Regions from separate parts of the Roseateles sp. T103 genome, predicted to be linked through region 2. Evidence: predicted binding sites of a transcription regulator. Region 2 holds the regulator's gene; each other region holds the start of a gene.
What was found. The regulator FliA, encoded in region 2, starts transcription of late flagellar genes. The targets are predictions, from matches to a motif close to CTAAAGTTTNNNNNNNNNNNGCCGNTA.
Positions count from the first base shown of each region.

Region 1: a site for FliA is predicted at 2,050-2,076, ahead of fliS (flagellar export chaperone FliS). Genes of this name have one in related genera too.
Region 3: a site for FliA is predicted at 1,815-1,841, ahead of AC2EBS_RS17875 (flagellin domain-containing protein). Genes of this name have one in related genera too.

Region 1 covers NZ_JBXVVS010000008.1:8,306-14,965, forward strand. Annotated here, with positions in the region: gene AC2EBS_RS17880 (flagellin N-terminal helical domain-containing protein) at 1-358, shown strand, start outside; gene fliD (flagellar filament capping protein FliD) at 492-1,928, shown strand; gene fliS (flagellar export chaperone FliS) at 2,114-2,542, shown strand; gene AC2EBS_RS17895 (flagellar protein FliT) at 2,584-2,883, shown strand; gene AC2EBS_RS17900 (flagellar brake protein) at 2,935-3,687, shown strand; gene AC2EBS_RS17905 (pilus assembly FimT family protein) at 3,692-4,198, shown strand; gene fliE (flagellar hook-basal body complex protein FliE) at 4,217-4,543, opposite strand; gene fliF (flagellar basal-body MS-ring/collar protein FliF) at 4,814-6,484, shown strand; gene fliG (flagellar motor switch protein FliG) at 6,520-6,660, shown strand, end outside.
Region 2 covers NZ_JBXVVS010000001.1:1,438,967-1,445,626, reverse strand. Annotated here, with positions in the region: gene flhA (flagellar biosynthesis protein FlhA) at 1-78, shown strand, start outside; gene flhF (flagellar biosynthesis GTPase FlhF) at 75-1,688, shown strand; gene AC2EBS_RS06395 (MinD/ParA family ATP-binding protein) at 1,706-2,512, shown strand; gene AC2EBS_RS06390 (RNA polymerase sigma factor FliA) at 2,533-3,246, shown strand; gene AC2EBS_RS06385 (methyl-accepting chemotaxis protein) at 3,411-4,661, shown strand; gene AC2EBS_RS06380 (GGDEF domain-containing protein) at 4,803-6,660, opposite strand, start outside.
Region 3 covers NZ_JBXVVS010000008.1:1,637-8,296, reverse strand. Annotated here, with positions in the region: gene AC2EBS_RS17880 (flagellin N-terminal helical domain-containing protein) at 1-536, opposite strand, end outside; gene AC2EBS_RS17875 (flagellin domain-containing protein) at 742-1,593, opposite strand; gene AC2EBS_RS17870 (flagellin N-terminal helical domain-containing protein) at 1,973-2,821, opposite strand; gene AC2EBS_RS17865 (hypothetical protein) at 3,556-4,095, shown strand; gene AC2EBS_RS17860 (O-linked N-acetylglucosamine transferase, SPINDLY family protein) at 4,281-6,137, opposite strand; gene AC2EBS_RS17855 (class I SAM-dependent methyltransferase) at 6,134-6,660, opposite strand, start outside.

The DNA.
Region 1 (6,660 bases), on a different contig from region 2:
GCCGGTGTCGATCGGTGCGCTGACCCCTGCTGGCACGCCCTCGTCCACGCCGCGGCCCACGCCGACCGATGCCACCGGTCTGGCCAAGGTGATGGATGACATCGACGACGCGCTGACGACGATCAACAACACCCGCGCCACCTTCGGTGCCGTGCAGTCGCGCTTCGACGCAGTGATCTCGAACCTGCAGATCTCGGTGGAGAACCAGAGCGCGGCACGCAGCCGCATCATGGATGCCGACTTCGCCGCCGAGACCTCGAACCTCAGCCGCGCGCAGATCCTGCAGCAGGCCGGCAATGCCATGGTGGCGCAGGCCAACCAGCTGCCGCAGCAGGTGCTGTCGCTGCTCAAGGGCTGAGCCCGAGCGAAGGCGCCCGCAGGCGCAGTCCCCGCCCCAAGGCCGTCCAGCCCCGCGCTGCACGGCCTTCAGTTTCTGCGCGAGCGGCCGATAGGGTCGATGTGGGCCGCAAGGCCCATCAAGGAGCAAAGCAGTGCCATCCATTTCTTCCACCGGCATCGGCAGCGGCCTCGATGTCGAGTCCATCGTCAGCAAGCTGGTGCAGGTCGAGCGCACGCCGATCGACCAGCTCCTGACGCGCACCGACAAGCTCAAGACCCAGCTTTCGGCCTGGGGCAAGCTGCAGAGCGCTCTGTCCTCTCTGCGCGATGCCGCATCCAAGCTCAACTCGGTGGACCTCTGGGCGCCGACCAAGGCCAGCTCCTCCAACAGCAGCGCCCTCACCGTCAGCGCCTCCAGCGCCGCCAGTGCCGGCACAGTCGCGGTGCAGGTCAACCAGCTGGCCGCGGCGCAATCGCTGGCCAGCGCGGTGCTGCCCAGCACCGGTGTCGGCGCCGGCAGTCTGACCATCGAGTTGGGCAGCTGGGGCAGCGATGGCGGATTCACTGCTAAGGAGGGCGCGACTGCCGTCACCATCGACATCGCGGCGGGCGCCGACTCCCCGAGCGCGATCCGCGACAAGATCAATGCGGCCGGCGCCGGTGTGGTCGCCTCCATCGTCAACGACGCCAGCGGCTCGCGCCTGGTGCTGCGCTCCAGAGAGACGGGCGAGAGCAATGGCTTTCGCGTCTCCGTCTCGGACGCCGATGGCAATGGTGCCGACGCCGCCGGCCTGTCTGCCCTGGCCTACGACCCCTCGGCCGGCGTCGGCTCAATGACGCTCAAGGCTGCCGCCACCAATGCGCAGGCCAACATCAACGGCATCGACATCGTCTCCGAGAGCAATACCTTGAGCAAGGCCATGGACGGCCTCACCATCAACCTGCTCGCGACGACCAGCAGCCCGGCGACACTGAACATCGCCCAGGACAAGGAGGCGATCAAGACGGCGGTGACCGCCTTCTCCGACGCCTACAACGCGGTCATCAACCTGATGCGCGAGCAGACCAAGTACGACGCCGACAGCAAGACCGCCGGCACGCTGCAGGGCGACTCCACGGTGGTTGCGCTGCAGGGCATGCTGCGCGGCATTGCCGGCGGCAGCACCTCGTTGGGCGGCGCATTCGCCCGCCTGGCCGACATCGGCCTCAACCCAGGTTCGACCGGCACGCTGACGGTAAATGCCAGCAAGTTGAACACCGCGCTGGACAACCCCGAGGATCTGAAGAACTTCTTCAAGGGGCTGGACAGCAGCGACCCGCGCAACAACGGCTTCAGCCAGCGTCTGCGCGAGTTCATCGACGGGGCGCTGTCGACCGACGGACGGGTATCGAACAAGCAGTCCTCGCTGCAGAGCAGCATCAGCGCCAACGGCAAGCGCCAGGAGATGATGGAGAACCGCCTCACGCTGGTGGAAAAGCGGCTCCGCGCCCAGTACCAGTCACTGGATGCGCAGATGGGCAAGCTCAGCGGCCTGTCCAGCTATGTGAGCCAGCAGATGGCCATGCTGAGCAAGAGCAGCAGCAGCTGAGCGCCGCGCCGCCTCGACTCGGCCCGCGCCAGGGCCCGCCTCGGCGGGCCCTTTTGCATGGCGCGCCGGCAGTCAGGGGTACAGCTGCTTACATGAGGCAGCGCTTTTGCCGGCGCTGGCTCTCAAGTTCGGGACGCCACAGCCGAAGAACATCTCAACACGCCCCCCATCACCGAGACCAAGAGATGTACGGCAACGCCTCCCCTTTCGCAGCCCGCGGCCAGCGCGCCAGCAACCTCTACAGCAAGGTCGGACTCGAGACCGATGTGCTGACTGCCAGCCCGCACCGGCTCGTCGCCCTGCTTTTCGACGGCGCCTCCGACGCGATGAACCAGGCCCTGGGCGCGCTGGCTGCCGGCAATATCGAGCTCAAGGCGCGCGCGCTCAGCCGCGCGGTGCGCATCCTTGACGAAGGCCTGAAGGCTGCGCTGCAGATGGACGCGGGCGACATCGCCCGCGACCTGCACGATCTGTACAGCTATATGTGCAGGCGGCTGACCTACGCAAACCTGCATTCCGACACCGCGGCAATCGAGGAATGCCAGCGGCTGCTGCAGCCGGTGCGCGAAGCCTGGCACGCGATCGGCCAGCAAGCCGAGGCCAAGGCGGCATGAACGCCACCCCGACGAACTACGACAACCCAGCGGACCGTCCCATGAACACGAACCTGCTCAGCTATTACGAAGCCATCGAACAGGCCAGCACCGAGATGCTGGCCGCTGCCCGCGCCGGTAACTGGGACGAGGTCGTCAAGCTCGAGGGCGCCTGCGTGCTGCTGATCTCGCAGCTCAAGCACGCGGCATCGCAGCGCCAGCTGGCACCCGACGAGACCAAGCTGAAGACGCGCATCATGCAGCGCATCCTGCTCAACGACGCGGAGATCCGCCACCTCGCCGAACCCTGGCTGGAAGACCTGAATCATCTGCTGGGCGGCCGCAGCTCCATGGTGCACTGAAGCCTCTGTGCCGTGCCGGCCGGACGCGGTCGGCCAGGCAGCCCCCGTCTCATGAGCAGCTCTCTCACCTTGCCAGGCGACCCCAGCGCCGACCCCAGCGAGTTCCGCGTCGACAACGGCACGGAGCTCGTCGCCTTGCTGCGCCAGCTCAAGGACGCAGCGGTGCCGGTGCAGCTGTCCACGCCACAGGGCATCACGCTGCGCGCGCCGCTGGTCGACATCGCGCCCGAGCACGGCGGCCTGTGCTTTGCCGTGGCCGCACAGGACGTCGCACTCGCAGCGCTGCAGGCCAGCGACGAGGTGCTGGCCGTGGCCTATCAGGACAGCATCCGCATCGAGTTCGAACTGGCCGGCCTCACGCTGGTGAAGGGCGACGGCCAGGCCACGCTGCGTTGCCCGCTGCCGCCGATGCTGTATCGCTTCCAGCGCCGCCAGGCCTTCCGCGTCCAGCCGCTGGGCAGCAACTACCCACGCGTGCGACTGCAGCATCCGCAGTGGCCGGAGATGCCTCTGGATCTGCGCGTGCTGGACCTCAGCGTGACGGGTCTGGCCTTGCTGCTGCCACCCGGGCTGCCGCCGCTGGCCGCCGGGCTCACGCTGGCGGGCGTGCGCGTGGAACTTGAGCGCGACACGCACTTCGAGGCAACGCTGTCGCTGCAGCATGCGGCAGACAACACCGACGGGCCGCCCGGCACCCGACTGGGCTGCGCCTTCGCCAGCCTGCCGGCCGGCGCCGAGCGCGAGTTGCAGTCCTTCATCGACCTGACCCAACGCCGCCAGCGTCTGCTGCGCAAGAAGGGCTAGCGTCATGGGGCGCAGCCTGGCAGCACGCCGGACGCGCGGCTACACGCTGCTCGAAGTGGCCTTCGTGCTGGCCGTGCTGGGCGTGTTGCTGGCCTTGGGGGTGCCCAGCTTCGCAGACTTTCTCGCGCGCCAGCAACTGCGCGCCGCCGGCGAGCAGCTGGCGCAGGAACTGCGCCATGCGCGCGAGGCCAGCGTGCGCGGCCAGGCGCTCCATGCCAGCTTCCGCGCCGGGCCTGACTGGTGCTGGGGCATCAGCCAGGGCCAGCCCTGCGACTGCGGCAGCGGGGTGCCGGCCTGCAACATCAGTGTCGGCCGTGCGGCCGACTATCCACGGGTGCAGATGACGCGCGCCGGCGAGGCGCTGAGTTTCGAGCCCGGTGCAGGACGACTGCTCGCCGCCGGCGAGACCGCCTTTGCCACCCGCGCGGGCCACCAGTTGCAGGTGCGCTCCAGCGTGCTCGGCCGCACCCAGCTGTGCGGGCCGGACGCGCCCAGGCCGTCGAGCTGCTGAGCCCGCCAGCAGGCCTTCTTACACCTGCATGTTCATGATTTCGGAGTAGGCGGACACCAGGCGGTTGCGCACCTGCAGCGTGGCCTGGAAGCCGATCTGCGCCTTCTGCATCGCCACCATCGTCTCCTCGAGGCTGACGGTGGGATTGTCCAGCTGCACCTCGCGCTGCAGCCGCTGCGCCTCGCGCTGCTGCGCACTGACCGCCTTCATCGCCTGGCTCATCGCATCGCCGAAGCTCGCGCCGGCGACAGCCTCGCTGCGCTTGGCCAAAGGCTGGCCGTTGACGGCCAAGCCGGCTCGCGCGGCGGCCTGGGCGAAATCAAAAGGCTTGAGCTTGAGGTCCATGCTGAGCACTCCGGGCGACGCGACCGGCTGTGACATCGTTCACGCACAGGGCCGCTTCAGGCATGGCAATGCTACGCAGACGCGGCGTGGACCAAGGGAGGAACTGCGCTCGCTTCATCGGCCTGTTCCAGGCTTTCTTGAGGGGGGGAATCCGAATAATCCGTCGCATCGGTGCCGAAAGTGGCGATGCCCGTGAGGCATTGCACGAACTGACCGCAGAGGCACCGGACGCGAAGCCCGGATAACCCGCCGCAAGAACAACGCTGCCCCATGGACAACGCCATCGCCTCACCCGCCCCCACCGCCCTGGTCGAGCCCGTCGCCGCCCAGCCGCAGGGCTTTGGCGCCCGCCTGGCGGCCTTGCCGATGCGCAGCAAGGTCGGTCTCGGCATCGGTCTGGCCGCGCTGGCCGCCGTGGTGCTGGCGATGTCGCTGATGGGTTCCAAGGGCGACTACCGACCGGTCTTCACCGGCCTGTCCGACAAGGACGGCGGCGCCGTGATCGCCCAGCTGGCGCAGATGAATGTGCCCTATCGCCATGAGCCGGGCGGCACCATCCTCGTGCCGGCCAACCAGGTCTACGACGTGCGCATGAAGCTGGCGTCGGCCGGCCTGCCCAAAGGCAGCACCGTGGGCTTCGAGCTGATGGACAAGACCTCCATCGGCCAGACGCAGTTCAACGAGCGACTGAACTTCCAGCGCGCGCTGGAGGGCGAGCTCACCCGCACCATCACCGCACTGGCCGACGTGGCCGACGCGCGCGTGCACCTGGCCATGCCGCAGCAGAACGGCTTCTTCCGCGAGCAGCAGAAGCCCAGCGCCTCGGTGATGCTGACGCTGCGCGGCGGCCGCACGCTGGACCGCGCGCAGGTGGCCGGCATCGTGCATCTGGTCTCGGCCTCCGTGCCCGAGCTCAATCCCAAGGCAGTCAGCGTGGTCGACTCCACCGGCGCCCTGCTCTCCAACACCGGCGACAACAGCTCCGGTCTGGACAGCCAGCAGCTGCAGTACAAGCAGCAGATCGAAGCCAACCTGAACAAGCGCATCTACGAGCTGCTCGAACCGGTGGTCGGCCGCGAGAACCTGCGTGCCACGGTCAGCGCCGATCTGGACTTCTCGCAGGTCGAGTCCACCGCCGAGGAGTACAAGCCCAACCAGGGCGCCAATGCGACCGCGGCGATCCGCAGCCAGCAGACGCAGGAATCGATCAATGGCACGCCGGCCCTGCCCAGCGGCGTGCCCGGCGCTGCCGGCAACCAGCCGCCGGTGCCGGCGACCGCGCCCATCAACGGTCCGGCCCAGCAGCTGCAGCCCGCCCAGGGCGGCGCCGGCAGCAACAGCTCGCGCCGCGAGGCGGTGACGAACTACGAGATCGACAAGACGGTGCGGGTGACGCGCAACGCCGTGGGCAGCGTGCGGCGCCTCAATGCCGCGGTGGTGATCAACCACCGCAGCGTCACCGACGCCAAGGGCAAGACCAGCACGCAGCCGCTGCCGCAGGCCGAGCTCGACAAGCTGACCGAGCTGGTGCGCGAAGCGGTGGGCTACAGCCAGGAGCGCGGCGACTCGATCAAGCTGGTCAGCGCGCCCTTCGTGATCGAGAAGCCCGAGACCGTCGAAGTTCCGCTGTGGCGCGAGCCCTGGTTCACCGATTTGCTGCGCACCGCGGCCGTGCCGCTGGCGCTGGTCGTCGTGGCGCTGATCGCGGTGTTCGGCTTCATCCGTCCGGCGCTGCTTGCCGCCCGTCCGCCCGAGCCCGAACCCGAAGCCCAGCTCAACGCCGTCGTCGACGAGGCCAACGAACTGCCGATCGCCGAGTTGCCGGCCCTGGAGGCCCCGGGGGTCAACGACAAGCTCGAGCGCGCCCGCATCCTGGCCAAGGAAAACCCGCTGGCCGTGGCCAACATCATGCGTGACTGGATCAACGGCGAATCCGCCTGATCCAACGTCCCCAATCTCAGCAGAGAAACACCATCATGGACGACAAGGGAGTCGAAGACGCCGCCATCCTGCTGATGTCGCTCGGCGAGGAAGAGGCCTCCGAGGTCTTCAAGCATCTGCAGCCCAAGGAGGTGCAGAAGCTCGGCGAGACCATCGCCAAACTCAAGGTCGTCCCG
Region 2 (6,660 bases):
CTGAAGGTGCTGGCACACAGCGAAATTCCTGAAACCCACACCATCCGGATCGGCTCGATCATCGGAGGCACAGCATGAACGTGAAGCGCTTCACCGCCCGCACCAACCGCGAGGCGATGGCCCTGGTCCGCCAGGCCTTTGGCGACGACGCCGTCGTGCTGTCGAACAAGCCCTGCGCCGAAGGCGTGGAAGTGCTGGCGATGGCGCCCGAGGGCATGGCCCAGATCGAAAAGGTCGCCGCGCAGGCGCCCAAGGTCAGCGCGCCCAGCCGCGTGCAGGCCCGTCCGGCTGCCAGTGCGCCGCAGGGCGGCAGCAGCCGTCTGGCCGAACGTGCCGCACGTCAGATGCCGCAGATGGGTGCAGAGCCCGGCGTCGATCAGGACGTGCAGCAGCTGGCGATGAGCACGCTGTCCTTCCAGGACTATGTGCGCGAGCGCATGCTCAAGCGCCGCCAGGCCGAACTGCAGGGTCGCACCGATCCGCTGCTGGAAGAGCCCAGCTTCGCCAAGCCCGAGCCGCAGACGGCCGAGGGCGTGGCCTCGCTGTCCGCCATGCGCAAGCAGCGCGCCGAGGCCGCGATGGCCGCGATGGCGCCGCGCCGCCCGACCAGCCAGCCGGCACCTGCCGCCGCTCCGCGCCCGGTGCCGCCAGTGCTGCGCGACGAGATCCGCGTGGCGCAGGCGGCCGCGCCGCTGCCCGATTTGGCGCTGGCCGCCAGCCGTCGCGAGCAGCAGGACATGATCAACGAACTGCGCTCGATGAAGGGCCTGATCGAGGAACGCTTCGGCGCGCTGGCCTTCATGGAGAAGCTGCAACGCCAGCCGGCCCAGGCCCGCCTGACGCAAAAGCTGCTGGAGGTTGGCTTCTCGCCCGCGCTGGTGCGCAAGCTGGCCGAGAGCCTGCCGGCCGACTACAAGCAGATGGCCACCGACGAGACCGCCTGGGCGGCCAATGTGCTGGCGCGCAACCTGCTTACCGGTGAGGCCGAGCCCGCACTGGAAGACCAGGGCGGTGTGCTGGCCTTGATCGGCTCCACCGGGGTCGGCAAGACCACCACCACGGCCAAGATCGCTGCAGCCTTTGCCACCAAGTATGGTGCCGGCCAGCTGGGACTGATCACGCTGGACGCCTACCGCGTCGGCGCCCATGAGCAACTGCGCGCCTACGGCCGCATCCTCGGCGTGCCGGTGCATACCGCCCACGACCGCACCTCGTTGGAAGACCTGCTGGACCTGCTGTCGGCCAAGAAGATGGTGCTGATCGACACCGCCGGCATGGCGCAGCGCGACAGCCGCACCGGCGAGCTGCTCGACATGCTGCGCCACCCCAGCCTGCGCAAGATCCTGGTGCTCGATGCCGCCCAGCAGGGCGAGACCATCGAGGACGTGGCGATGGCCTGGCGCGGCAGCGAGTGCATGGGCGTGGTGCTGTCGAAGATCGACGAGGCGGTAAAGCTCGCCCCGGCGCTGGACTGCGTGATCCGCCACAAGCTCAAGGTGCTGGGCGTCACCAACGGCCAGCGCGTGCCCGAGGACTGGCACCGCCTGTCGGCCCCGGCCCTGGTGCAGCGCGCGCTGCGCAGCGCCGCGACGCCAGCCTGGCGCATGGACAGCTCGGACATCAACCTGATCTTCGCCGGCGGACCTGCGCTGGCTGTGGCCCAGCCTTCGGCACTGGGCGCGCACTGAAACGACAGATCGACACCATGATGCGCGACCTCAATCGCTACAACCCCCGCGTGCAGGACCAGGCCGACGGTCTGCGCCGCCTCTTCGCCAGCTCGCGCGTGCGCTTCATCCCGGTGCTGAGCAACCCGCATGTGCTGAGCGCCGGCGTGCTGCTCGAAGGTCTGTGCGCTGCATTCGCCGAGCTGGGCCTGCACACGCTGGTCGTTGATGCCGGCGAGATGTCGCCGCAGCCTTCCGAGCTGGCCCAGGTCGATCTGGCCGCCTGCGTGGAGCCGCTGTCCGAGCATGTCTCGTATCTCGCCGCACGCGGCCTGCCGCTGCGCCATATCAATGCCAATGGCTCGGCCGCGCAGTTCCTTGAGGTGGTCGCCGATGCCGCGCCGCAGGCCGATGTGGTGCTGCTGCATGCCGGCGCTGCCGAGCTGGCACGCATGGTCGCCAGCCGCGAACTGCGTCCGGTGCTGCTGGCCGACACCGATGTGCAGAGCGTCACCCATGCCTATGCCGGCATGAAGTGGCTGACGCAGCGCGCCGGGCTGATGGTCTACAGCCTGCTGCTGGCCTGCCCGCCGCAGCTGCGCCTGGCCGAACGCATCGCCCAGCAGCTCAGCAGCTGCGCCGAAGGCTTCCTCGGCGCCGTGCTACGTGACTGGGCCTGCATGGACCCGCGCCAGCCGGCCTCTGCGCCGATGGCGCCCGAGCTGCGCTACCTGGCGCGCGAGCTGCTGATGGCGGCGCCGCCCGGAGCGATGTTCGAAGCGCCCGCTGACGCGATGCCGCTGCGCCCGCTGCCGAGCCGCCACCACGCTGCCGCCGCCCTCTGATCAAGCCGCTGGAGCCGATCATGTACACCGCCAAAGGTCGCCTCGACAATTCCTCGCTGATCCGCCAGCACAGCCCGCTGGTGCGACGACTCGCGCATCAGATGATCGCCAAGCTGCCGGCCAATGTGGAGCTGGACGACCTGATCCAGGTCGGCCTGATCGGCCTGACCGATGCGCTGGCACGCTTCGATGCAACGCAGGGCGTGCAGTTCGAAACCTTTGCCACCCAGCGCATCCGCGGCGCGATGCTCGACGAGTTGCGCGGGGGAGACTGGATGAGCCGCGGCACGCGCCGCCAGCAGCGCGAGATCGAGACGGCCGTGCACAAGCTCGAGCAGCGCCTGGGCCGTCCGCCGCAGGAGAGCGAGATCGCCAAGGAAATGGGCATCAGTCTCGTTGAGTATCAGGACCTGCTGTCCAAGGTGCGCGGCACGCAGCTGGTGTTCCTGGAGGACATGAGCGGCGACGATGGCGACGAGGACTATCTCGACCGCCATGTGGCTGACGACGGCGCCAACCCCATGGCGCTGCTGCAGGACCATCGCATGCGCCAAGCGCTGGTCGCGGCGATCAAGAACCTGCCCGAGCGCGAGCAGTACGTCATGTCCATGTATTACGAACATGACATGAACCTGAAAGAGATTGCCGCTGTGCTAAAAGTGACAGAGTCACGGGTTTGTCAATTGCACAGTCAAGCCATCGCGAGATTGAGAGTTAAGCTTCGCGACTGGTGAGGCCACCAGTAGCAGCCATAAGAGCTGCACAGGAGACAAACAATCCCATGCTTGATAGCTTCTTGCGCCGTCGCGGCCCAGAGGGGCCCGTCCGCACGCCGCCGACCACAAGCCGGGCGGAGGCGGACAGCACAGCACTCAATACCGTCAAGACACTGTCGCGCATGGTGTCCACGCTCGGCCGAGATGCGGCCGAGGTGCGCGGCGTTCTCGAAGATACCCAGAAAGCCGTCGAATCCCAGGGGCAGGCCATGCATGCGCTGGCCGAGCAGCTGTCCGAGGTGCAGCGGGCCCAGCAGTCCATCGGTGCGGCCACCGGCAAGACGCGCGAGGCCGTGGCCACCGCGCGTGGTGCGCTGGACAACGTCGGCAGCGAAGTCGGCGGCATCGTGCAGACACTGCGCGAAGTGTCCGAGGCTGCCGCTGCGATCACGCAGATCGCGCTGCAGACCCGGCTCGTGGCCTTCAACGCCTCGGTCGAGGCCAAGCGTGCCGGCGAGGCTGGCCGCGGCTTCGGCGTGGTTGCCGACGCGGTGAAGGACCTTTCCGCCAAGGTCGAGGCCTCGTCCAAGGCCATCGTGGCCTCGGTGAAGGCGCTGGACACGCGCGTCGATGCCTTCAGCCGCGAACTGCGCAGCGACGGGCAGGGAGCAGGCAGCTCCAAGAGCAGCATTCACACGGCCTTCGCTGCGGTCGAAGACGACGTACGGCTGATTGCGGCGTCCGCCGAGCAGAGCCGCGCCACCAGTGCCAGTCTCAACGAGCGCGCCGCCGCGCTGGAGTCCGAGGTGCGTCAGGTCATCAGCGGCCTGGGCACGGCCTTCGCTTGCAGCGATCGCTTTCTCAAGCTGTCCGAGGAGTTGATCGAGCAGATCGCCGAGTCCGGCGTCGAGGTGGAGGACTCGCCTTTCCTGCGCATGGCGCAGCAGGCTGCCGGCGAGATTGCCGCATTGCTGGAATCCGCCGTCGCCCAGGGTCAGATCCGGCTGGAGCAGCTCTTCGACGAGAACTACCGCCCGATGCAGGGCACCAATCCGCAGCAGTACCAGACTGCCTTCGTCGAGCTTGCCGATCGCCTCTTCCCGCAGGTTCAGGAGAAGGTGCTGACGCTCAGTGACAAGGTGGTGTTCTGCATCGCGGTCGATCGCAACGGCTATGTGCCCACGCACAACCGTGCCTATTGCCACCCGCAGCGGGCTGGCGACGTGGTGTGGAACACCGCGAACAGCCGCTACCGTCGCATCTTCAACGACCGCACCGGCCTGGCTTCGGCGCGCAACCAGCGGCCTTTTCTGCTGCAAACCTACCGGCGCGACATGGGCGGCGGCAAGTTCGTGCTGCTCAAGGAGGCCTCGGCGCCGATCATGGTCGGCGGCCGGCACTGGGGCGGGTTGCGCATCGCGTTCAAGTTCTGATCGCTTGTCGGCGTGGTCGTTTGGTGCTCGGTTTGAGTGCTGGATGAAGCGCGCCGGGGCGAAATCCCGGCGCGCTCTCACAAAGTGATCAAGCCCGATCAGCGGCACCAAGACCCACCCAAGCGGAAGAACACAACAAGCTCAAGGCGCCACGCACGCCTTGTTCTTCCCCGTGTGCTTGGCCTCGTACAGGGCCACATCGGCGCGGTCCAGTGCCTGCTCCAGCGTCTCGCCCGGCCGATAGAGCGTGACCCCAGCAGAGAAGGTGACGAACACGTCCTTGCCCTCGTGCATGAACAGCGCCGCCGACAGCGAGCGCTGCAGCCGTGTCAGCACCGACTGCGCTTCGTCCAGCGGCGTGGCCGGCAGCATCAGCACGAACTCCTCGCCGCCATAGCGCGCCACCATGTCGCCGGGGCGCAGCATCTGTGTCACGCGCGCAGCCAGCGACTTCAGCGCCTCGTCGCCAGCGGCATGGCCCAGCGTGTCGTTGAGCTTCTTGAAGTTGTCGATATCCAGCAGCGCCAGCGCCATGCGCGAGCCTTCGCGCTCCTGCTTGGCCTGCTCGATGCCGAAGGCAGCGATCAGGCCGCGACGGTTGGCAATCTGCGTGAGCTGGTCCGTGTGAACTTCGTCCGACAGCCGGCGCAGTTCCTTCTCCAACTCGTTGACCCGGTCGCTGAGCTGGCTGGCCTTCTCGTGCTCAGCAGTCAGACGCGACTGCGTCTCGCGTACCAGGGCCTGGACCGAGCGGCTTTCCTCGACCATCTCTCGCACCACGCCGGCCAGACTTTCCAGCGAATCCGCCTTCTCGATGACATCGGCATAGCGACCGACGCTGTGCTGGAAACGGTCGGTGTGCGCACCGAGCTCGCCCAACTCGGCCAGCATCTTGTGGATCAGCGACTTCAGCGAGTCGCGCGCACGTGAACGTTCCTCGCGCAGGCTGCGCTGGCGTTCGCGGGTGTTGCTGAGCAGCTCGGAAACGCTGCGTACGCCGCGCGCCGACAGACCGGTCTCCAATGTCTGGTTCATCGCCTCGCACTGGCCGCGTGCCCAGGAGTCGTCCTCGGACAGATCGACCAGGCTGGCGCTGAGTTCGCGGCAGAGCTGGCCCAGCTCGCCGAACAGGTGGTGACGATGGTCCAGCAGCTGGCGCGCCCGCTGACACAGGGCGGCCATGGCGGCGGCACGCTGTGAAGTGGCGCCCTGGCTGGCAAGCTCCGTCTGCGCATTGGCCAGTTCGGTCAGCAGGTCGTCGACCAGGCTGTCCGGTGAGGCGCCGGCCTGAGGGCTGCGCAGCGCGTGTCCGACGGTGCCCTGCAGGCTGTCGCTGATCGCGCTCCAGGCGCGTGGGTCGCTTGAGGCGGAGCGGGCGGCGGCCTCGGCGTCGGGAAGCTGGCTGGCCCGCTGCTCGAGGTCCGCCGCCAGCTCGGTATCGGTAAAGAACTGGCTGGGCGGACCGCCAGTGTCCTCGTCACTGCTGAGCGTGGCGATGTTGGCGTCGGCCGTGTCGCTGTCCCAGCTCTGCACCAGTTGCTGCAGGCGGTTCACCAGGCGCTGCACATCGCTGCGGTTGCTCTCCAGCACGCGCTGCAGGCCGTCCTTCTTGCGCGCTACCGTCCATTGGCGCCCACCGCGTTCAAGTCCGCGCACCAGTCGTTCGACCGCACCAGCCAGGGCCTCGCCCTGGCTGGCTGCGCCGGACTGCAGTGTCTCGAGCCGGCGCAGCGCGTCGTCAAAGCGACCCTCGCGCAGCATCGCGCTGATCTCGGTGCGTGCTTGCACCTCGCCGACGGCCAGGGTCGTCAGCCGCGCCATCACCGCCTGCGCGCGCTCGGGCAACGCCGCATCGGCACTGGCAGGCGTGCCGCCCGCTTCCAGCGCATAGGCGGCGGCATAGTTCTCCGGCGTCGGTTCCTGCTTGTTCAGCGCCAGACGGCGCAGTGCGGCCTTGGCCAGCTGTGCCGGCGGCAGGGCGCCGGGTCGGGAGGGGTGC
Region 3 (6,660 bases), on a different contig from region 2:
GGCGGGATGATGGCGCCGATGGTGGCGTCGTTGGGCAGGTCCAGCGGCGGGATGTCGATGGTGTCCCAGGACGAGGTGTTGGCGCCGATCTGGTAGGTCTGCGGCAGGCCGCTCGCGTCCGACAGGATGGGCTTGCCGTTGAAGGAGGTCGCACCCATGATGCGGGTGATCTCGCCGGCGAGCTGCTGGAACTCCTTGTCCAGCGAGTCCTTGTCCGAGTCGCTGTTGGTGGCGTTGCGGGCCTGGACGGTCAGCTCACGCATGCGCTGCAGCGCGTCGCTGATCTTGCCTAAAGCGCCTTCGGCCGTCTGCGCCAGCGAAATGCCGTCGTTGGCATTGCGCATCGCCACGGTCATGCCGCGCACCTGGGTGTTCATGCGCTCGGCAATGGCCAGACCGGCGGCGTCGTCCTTGGCAGAGTTGACGCGCAGGCCCGAAGACAGTCGCTGCATCGAGACCGCGAGCGATCCCTGCGACATGTTCAGATTGCGTTGCGCGTTCAGCGACGCAATATTGGTGTTGATGGTCTGGGGCATCTCAGCACTCCTGAATGTTCCGTTCGGCGGGCAGATTTACACCTGACCGATGGAACGCATTCTGCGAGTGCGGCAGCCCCGTCAAAAGCCCGATTAAGCGGCCAAACCACGGCCAATACGGAAACCAGTGCGAAGGCCAGGCGCGAGCCTTGCGGCCCGGGCCTGGTGCGCAGCCGGCGGTGTGCCGGCTATGGTTTCGCCCTGATTACTGCAGCAGCTTGAGCACCTGCTGCGGCATCTGGTTGGCCTGCGAGATCATCGCGGTGCCGGCCTGCTGCAGGATCTGCGCACGGCTGAGGTTGGCGGTCTCGGATGCGAAGTCGGCATCCATGATCCGGCTGCGCGCGGCGCTCTGGTTCTCGATGGCGATGTTCAGGTTCGAGATCACCGCATCGAATCGGTTCTGCGCCGCACCGAGCACGGCACGCTGGCCGTTGACGGTGTTGATGGCGGTATCGATGTTGTCGATGATGGTGCCCAGGCTGGCGGCCGTCGAGGTGTTGTCGAACACCGCGATGGCGGAGTCGGTCACGTTGGTCAGCGTCGTGTCGGCCGTCATGTCGGTGGTGACCACGTCCACCACGTCGTTGGCCGTCGTGTTGGCGCCGATCTGGAAGGTCTGCGTGCCTGAACCAGAGCCGGCCAGGATGGCCTTGCCGTTGAAGGTGGTGCCGGCGGTGACGCGGGTGATTTCCTTCTGCAGCTCGATGAACTCCTTGCCCAGCGAGTCCAGGTCGCTGGTGGTGTTGGTGGCGTTGCGGCCCTGCACGGCCAGCTCACGCATGCGCTGCAGCGCGTCGCCCACCTTGGCCAGCGCGCCTTCTGCGGTCTGCGCCAGCGAGATGCCGTCGTTGGCGTTGCGGACGGCCACCGTCATGCCGCGCACCTGGGTGTTCATGCGCTCGGCAATGGCCAGGCCGGCGGCGTCGTCCTTGGCGGAGTTGACGCGCAAACCCGAAGACAGTCGCTGCATCGAGGTCGAGAGCGAGCTCTGCGACATCGCGGTATTGCGCTGGGCGTTCAGGGAGGCGAGATTGGTATTGATGATCGCGGGCATGATGTCAGTCCTTTCGGTATCCAGAGTTCCGGTTCGTTCCGGTCTGTACGGTCGATAACACGAATGCCCTTGCGGGCAGTCTTGCCTGCGAGGCTGCAGCGTCGCCGCCTGGCCTCGCGCCGTCCGCGTCCTGCCTAACTCGATGGCTTAATGCCTCGGTCGGGCCGGCTGACCGGACTACGCAGTCCTCAAAACAACTATTTGGGACCCGTTGGATGTGTTATCGACGACACCTGCTTGGACTTGAGGGCTCCTGCGCGATCGGCGCCGTTCCCGGGTTTGGGAACGGCGCTCTCAGGGTGCTTGAGCTGGCGGACTGACGTTGTCCGCGGCAATCAATTCAGCTGTCGTCAGGGCCAGCTGCTGGGCTGGCCCAGCGTCATCGAAGCAGCGACAGGACGTTCTGCGGTTGTTGATTCGCCTGAGCGATCATCGCAGTACCGGCCTGTTGCAGGATCTGTGCACGACTGAGGTTGGCGGTCTCGGCGGCGAAGTCGGCATCCATGATGCGGCTGCGCGCGGCGGTCTGGTTCTCCAGCGAGATCTGCAGGTTGGAGATCACCGCATCGAAGCGGTTCTGCGAGGCACCCAGCACGGCGCGCTCGGAGTTGACCGTATCGATGGCCAGGTCGATGTTGTTGATGATCGTGCCCAGCGAGGCCGAAGTGGCGGTGTTGTCGAAGGTCGCGATCGACGCATCGGTCACGTTGGTGATCGTCGTCTCGGTGGTCATGTTCTTCGTCGCCACGTCGACCACGTCGTTGGCCGTCGTGTTGGCGCCGATCTGGAAGGTCTGCGTGCCCGAGGCGCCGGCCAGGATGGCGCGGCCGTTGAAGGTCGTGCCGGCGGTAACGCGGCTGATTTCCTTCTGCAGTTCCTGGAACTCCTTGCCCAGCGAGTCCAGATCGCTGGTCGTGTTGGTGGCGTTGCGGCCCTGCACGGCCAGTTCACGCATGCGCTGCAGCGCGTCGCCGACCTTGGCCAGTGCGCCTTCGGCGGTCTGCGCCAGCGAGATGCCGTCGTTGGCATTGCGGATGGCCACCGCCATGCCGCGCACCTGGGTGTTCATGCGCTCGGCGATCGCGAGGCCGGCGGCATCGTCCTTGGAGGAATTGACACGCAGGCCCGAGGACAGGCGCTGCATCGCCGTGCTCAGCGCGGCTTGCGAGGTGTTGATATTGCGCTGAGCGGTCAGCGAGTTGATGTTGGTGTTGATGATGGCGGGCATGTTGCGCTCCTGTTTCAGCTACTAAGACTTCCGGCTGTGCGCCTGGCTTGCGACCAGACGCTCAGTTCCGACGTGAATCGGGCGCCTCGGAGAGACCCCCTTTTGGTGCTACAGGCGACCTTGCGGCCGGATGAGCACCGTCGGGAAGGCAGGACCCTGCAATGCGACGCCCCTGTTCGGGATGCCCCCTCGGCCTGTCAACCTGACCACGCGTCTGTTTCCAGACCCGTTGGAATGGGTATCGGACAGCGCCAAGCAGAACTTAAGCGCTGTTTGTCAATAGGCTCGATCTTCCGAAAAGCGGCTGGGTTTCCCGGTCTGTTCCACAGATCGCTGCCGGGCTTGCGGGCCGGCGGCGACGGTGGGCGGTTCAGCGCCTGTTCGGGCGGGGTGCATCAATGTCTGGGGCGGCTGTCGGTCCTTCGGTCAGTCTTGTGTCGATGAGCTGAAACAGGCCGGTGCGACGGGGAGCGAATCCGTGGGCACCGGGCCATGTAGTGGTTTTCGGCGGTGTCGGCGTAGCACAGGCTTTGAGTCGCGGTGGCAAAGCGGTGCTTTTCTCCCGATTGGCGCGTGAACTAATCCCTAAAGTTCGCTGCACCGTGGTCGATACGCGCGCGCCGCGTGCATGCATGCACGCACGTTTGCAAATCCAGGCGACGGCCCTGCAGGACGCGAGCGTCCTGGGGCGGGTGCCCAGAGAGCAAGCAGCGCGCCACAATTTGGAGAGACTTATGCAAGTCATGACGCAAACAACGACAAGCACCGGCGCCAGTGGCGCGGCCCTGCTGTCGACCTCAACCCAGGCCAGCACTGCAGCGCCGATCAGCAGCGAGGCTGCCGCGCTGCTGCATGCCGCTCGCAATGCCGCCTTTGCCGAGGCCAGCCAGGGCCGGGTGGAGAACGGTCTGCAACTGCTGATGGACGCGCTGCACCACGAGCCGCAGAGTCATGACTTGCTCAGCGACATGGCGGCTCTACTGCTGGCCGCCGGTGCGCTGGAGAACGCGGTGGAGTTCGCGCGCATCGCGCTGGATGTGAATCCGCAGCACGGGCCCAGCCTGTACTCGCTCGGCTTCGCATTGGCCGGGCTTGGAGAGCATCAGCAGGCGCATGACGCGCTGTCCCGCATTGAGCAGGACAGCGAGGCGCTGCGCAGCCTGATGGCCGAGGCGCCTGATCTGCTGCCGCTGGTGAAGACCGAGCTGCAGCGCCTGCAGGCCAGTCTGGCCGAGCAGCAGGCTGCGGCGACGGCGCCCAGGCAAGCCGCTTGACGCGCGGCCGCCCGCGGCGGCGGCACGACGCCTGAACCATCGACACGGACCCCGCGACGCCGGGCGGCTGCATGCCGCGCCGGCGTCTTTGCTTTGCGCAGCGCTTGCGGTGGCTTGATAGCGAAGGGCGCTGGCCGGCCTCGCGCGAGCAGCTCTGGCAGACCGGCCTCCCAGGCCGGTGCGGATCAGCAGGTCACCGGCTCGGCGGCCAACGCCTGCGGCGGCTGGCCAGCTTCGACTCTGGACCACATGCGCAGGTACAGCGCTTCGAGCTCCTGCGCCAGGCGTCGTGCATCGTAGAGCGCGGCGATTCCCAGACCGAGCCGTGCGCGCAGGGCATGCAGTGCCCTGCGATCGCTGCCGAGCGCACAGGCAGCGTCGACATAGCTGCGTGCGTCGTGGCAGACCAGCTCGCCCAAGCCGGCGCTGTGCAGCAGGCTGGCTGCGACGCGGCCGGCGAAGGTTTTGCCCTGCAGCGTCAGCACCGGCACGCCGGCCCACAGCGCGTCGCTGCTGGTGGTGTGGCCATTGCAGGGCCAGCTGTCCAGCGCCAGATCGGCAGCACCCAGGCGCGCGAGGTGCTGTTGCATCGGGACCTTGGGTGCGAACACCAGCCGTTCGGGCGCGATGCCGCGGCGCTGGCCTTCGGCGCGCAGCCGCGCGTCGGCCTGTTCGCCGCCGCTGAGCTGCCACAGCACCGCCTGGGGCAGGCGGCGCAGGATCTCGGCCCAGGCGTCGAGCAGCGCGGGCGTGAGCTTGTAGACCGGGTTGGCGGCCAGCAACACCAGCGCATCGTCGGGCAGGCCCAGCGCGGCACGCGCCGGCACCGCAGCCTGGCGTTCGCGCCGGCCGTCGTTGGGCTGGTAGCAGCGCGGCAGCTGGGCGATCTGTTCGCTGTAGTGCGCGGCATGCGCAAGCGGCGTGACGATGGGGTCGCCGATGATGTAGTCGATCGCGTCCAGCCCGCTTGTGCCGGGAAAGCCTAGCCAGGCCGCCTGCACCGGCGCAGGGCGGCAGGCGAGGGCGGCCATGCGGCTGTCGGCGGTGTGGCCTTTCAGGTCGACGAGGATGTCCACCTCGGCGGCGCGTATCGCCTGCGCGGTGCCGAGCAGGTCAGCCTCGCGCAGATCGATGAACTGCTCGCAGGCGGCGGCGATGCGCTGGCGCAGCGCCGAGCCGTCGTCGGGACCGTGCGAGAACAGCAGCACCTCGAAGCGCTCGCGATCGCGGCATTCCAGCAGCTGCGCCAGCAGCGCCGCGGTGGCGTGATCGTGGAAGTCGGCCGACAGATAGCCGATGCGCAGCTTGCGGCCGGCCAATGGCTTGGGCTTCACCGGCGGCAGCTGCGGCAGTCCGCGGCTCAGGAAGCGGCTGCTGATGCGCGCCGCCTTCAGCATCTGCTGCGGATCGTGCGGCAGGCTGACCAGCGCGAAAGGCACGCAGAACTCGTCGTCGGCCTGCTCAGGCTTTGCCGCCAACGCGCGGCGCAGGCCCTGCGCGTCGGCATCGAACTGCTCCCACAGCAGCGCCTGCTGCTCGGCGTGCACGAGATAGGCGTGCGGCATCACATCGGCCGGGCGCAGCAGCGTGACGGTGCGGAAGCACTCGACTGCCTCGGCATGCATCTGCAGCGTCTGCAGCGCGAAGCCCAGCTGCAGATAGGCGTCCACGTCGTCGCTCTTCAGCGCCAGCGCCTGCATCAGCGCGCCGACGGCCGGCTCGGCAAAGCCGGCGCGGCGCAGCGCCTCCCCCAGCAGGCGCAGGCCCAGGTTGGAGCTGCCGACGGCGGGTACCGCCTGCAGCAGCGCGATGCTGTCGGCGTACTGCTGCAGCGCCAGCGTGGCCTGCGCGGCCAGCAGGGTGGCGGCGAGGTTCTGGCCGTCGATCTGCAGGGCACGCCTGGCTTCGTCCAGCGCCGCCTGGTGGCGGCCGGCGCGCGCGTGCGTCTGTGCCGCGAGCAGCAGCGCCTGCAGGGCAGGGGGGCGCTGCGCGGGTGGCGGCTGGCGCAGCAGCGGAGCGGCGCGCGATTTGAGTGCCTTCACTGCGGTGCGGCGTCGGCGCGGGTGGCCATGGCCAGCAGCGACATGCGATTGAAGAACCACAGACCCTGCACCTGCCAAGGCGTGTACTTGCGCAGCACGTTCGCCAGCGTGTAGGGCGTGTACCAGCAGTTGTGGTCCGGGTGCACGGCCTCGATGAAGGTCTGCGCGCCGGCGTTGTAGTCGAAGTGCCGGCGCATGCAGCTGTAGGCGTCGGGCACGGTGATGATGTACTCGCGTGCGCCGACGGCGTCGAGCTGCGCGAAGAAGCCCTGGATGTCGGGCACATGCTCCAGCACCTCGGGCACCAGCACCAGATCGTAGCCGCCGGGCAGCTCTTCCCAGCGCGAATACAGCCTGCCGCGCAGATGCGGCTGCATCTGCGCGAAGGCCTCGTCGTGGATGTCGAAGCCGTCCACGTCGCAGATCTTGTCCAGCTGCAGGTGCAGCGAGTGGTTCAGGTCGGTGATCGGCCAGTCCACGCAGCCCACATGCAGCACGCGCTTGCCGGCGCAGAGCTGGCTGA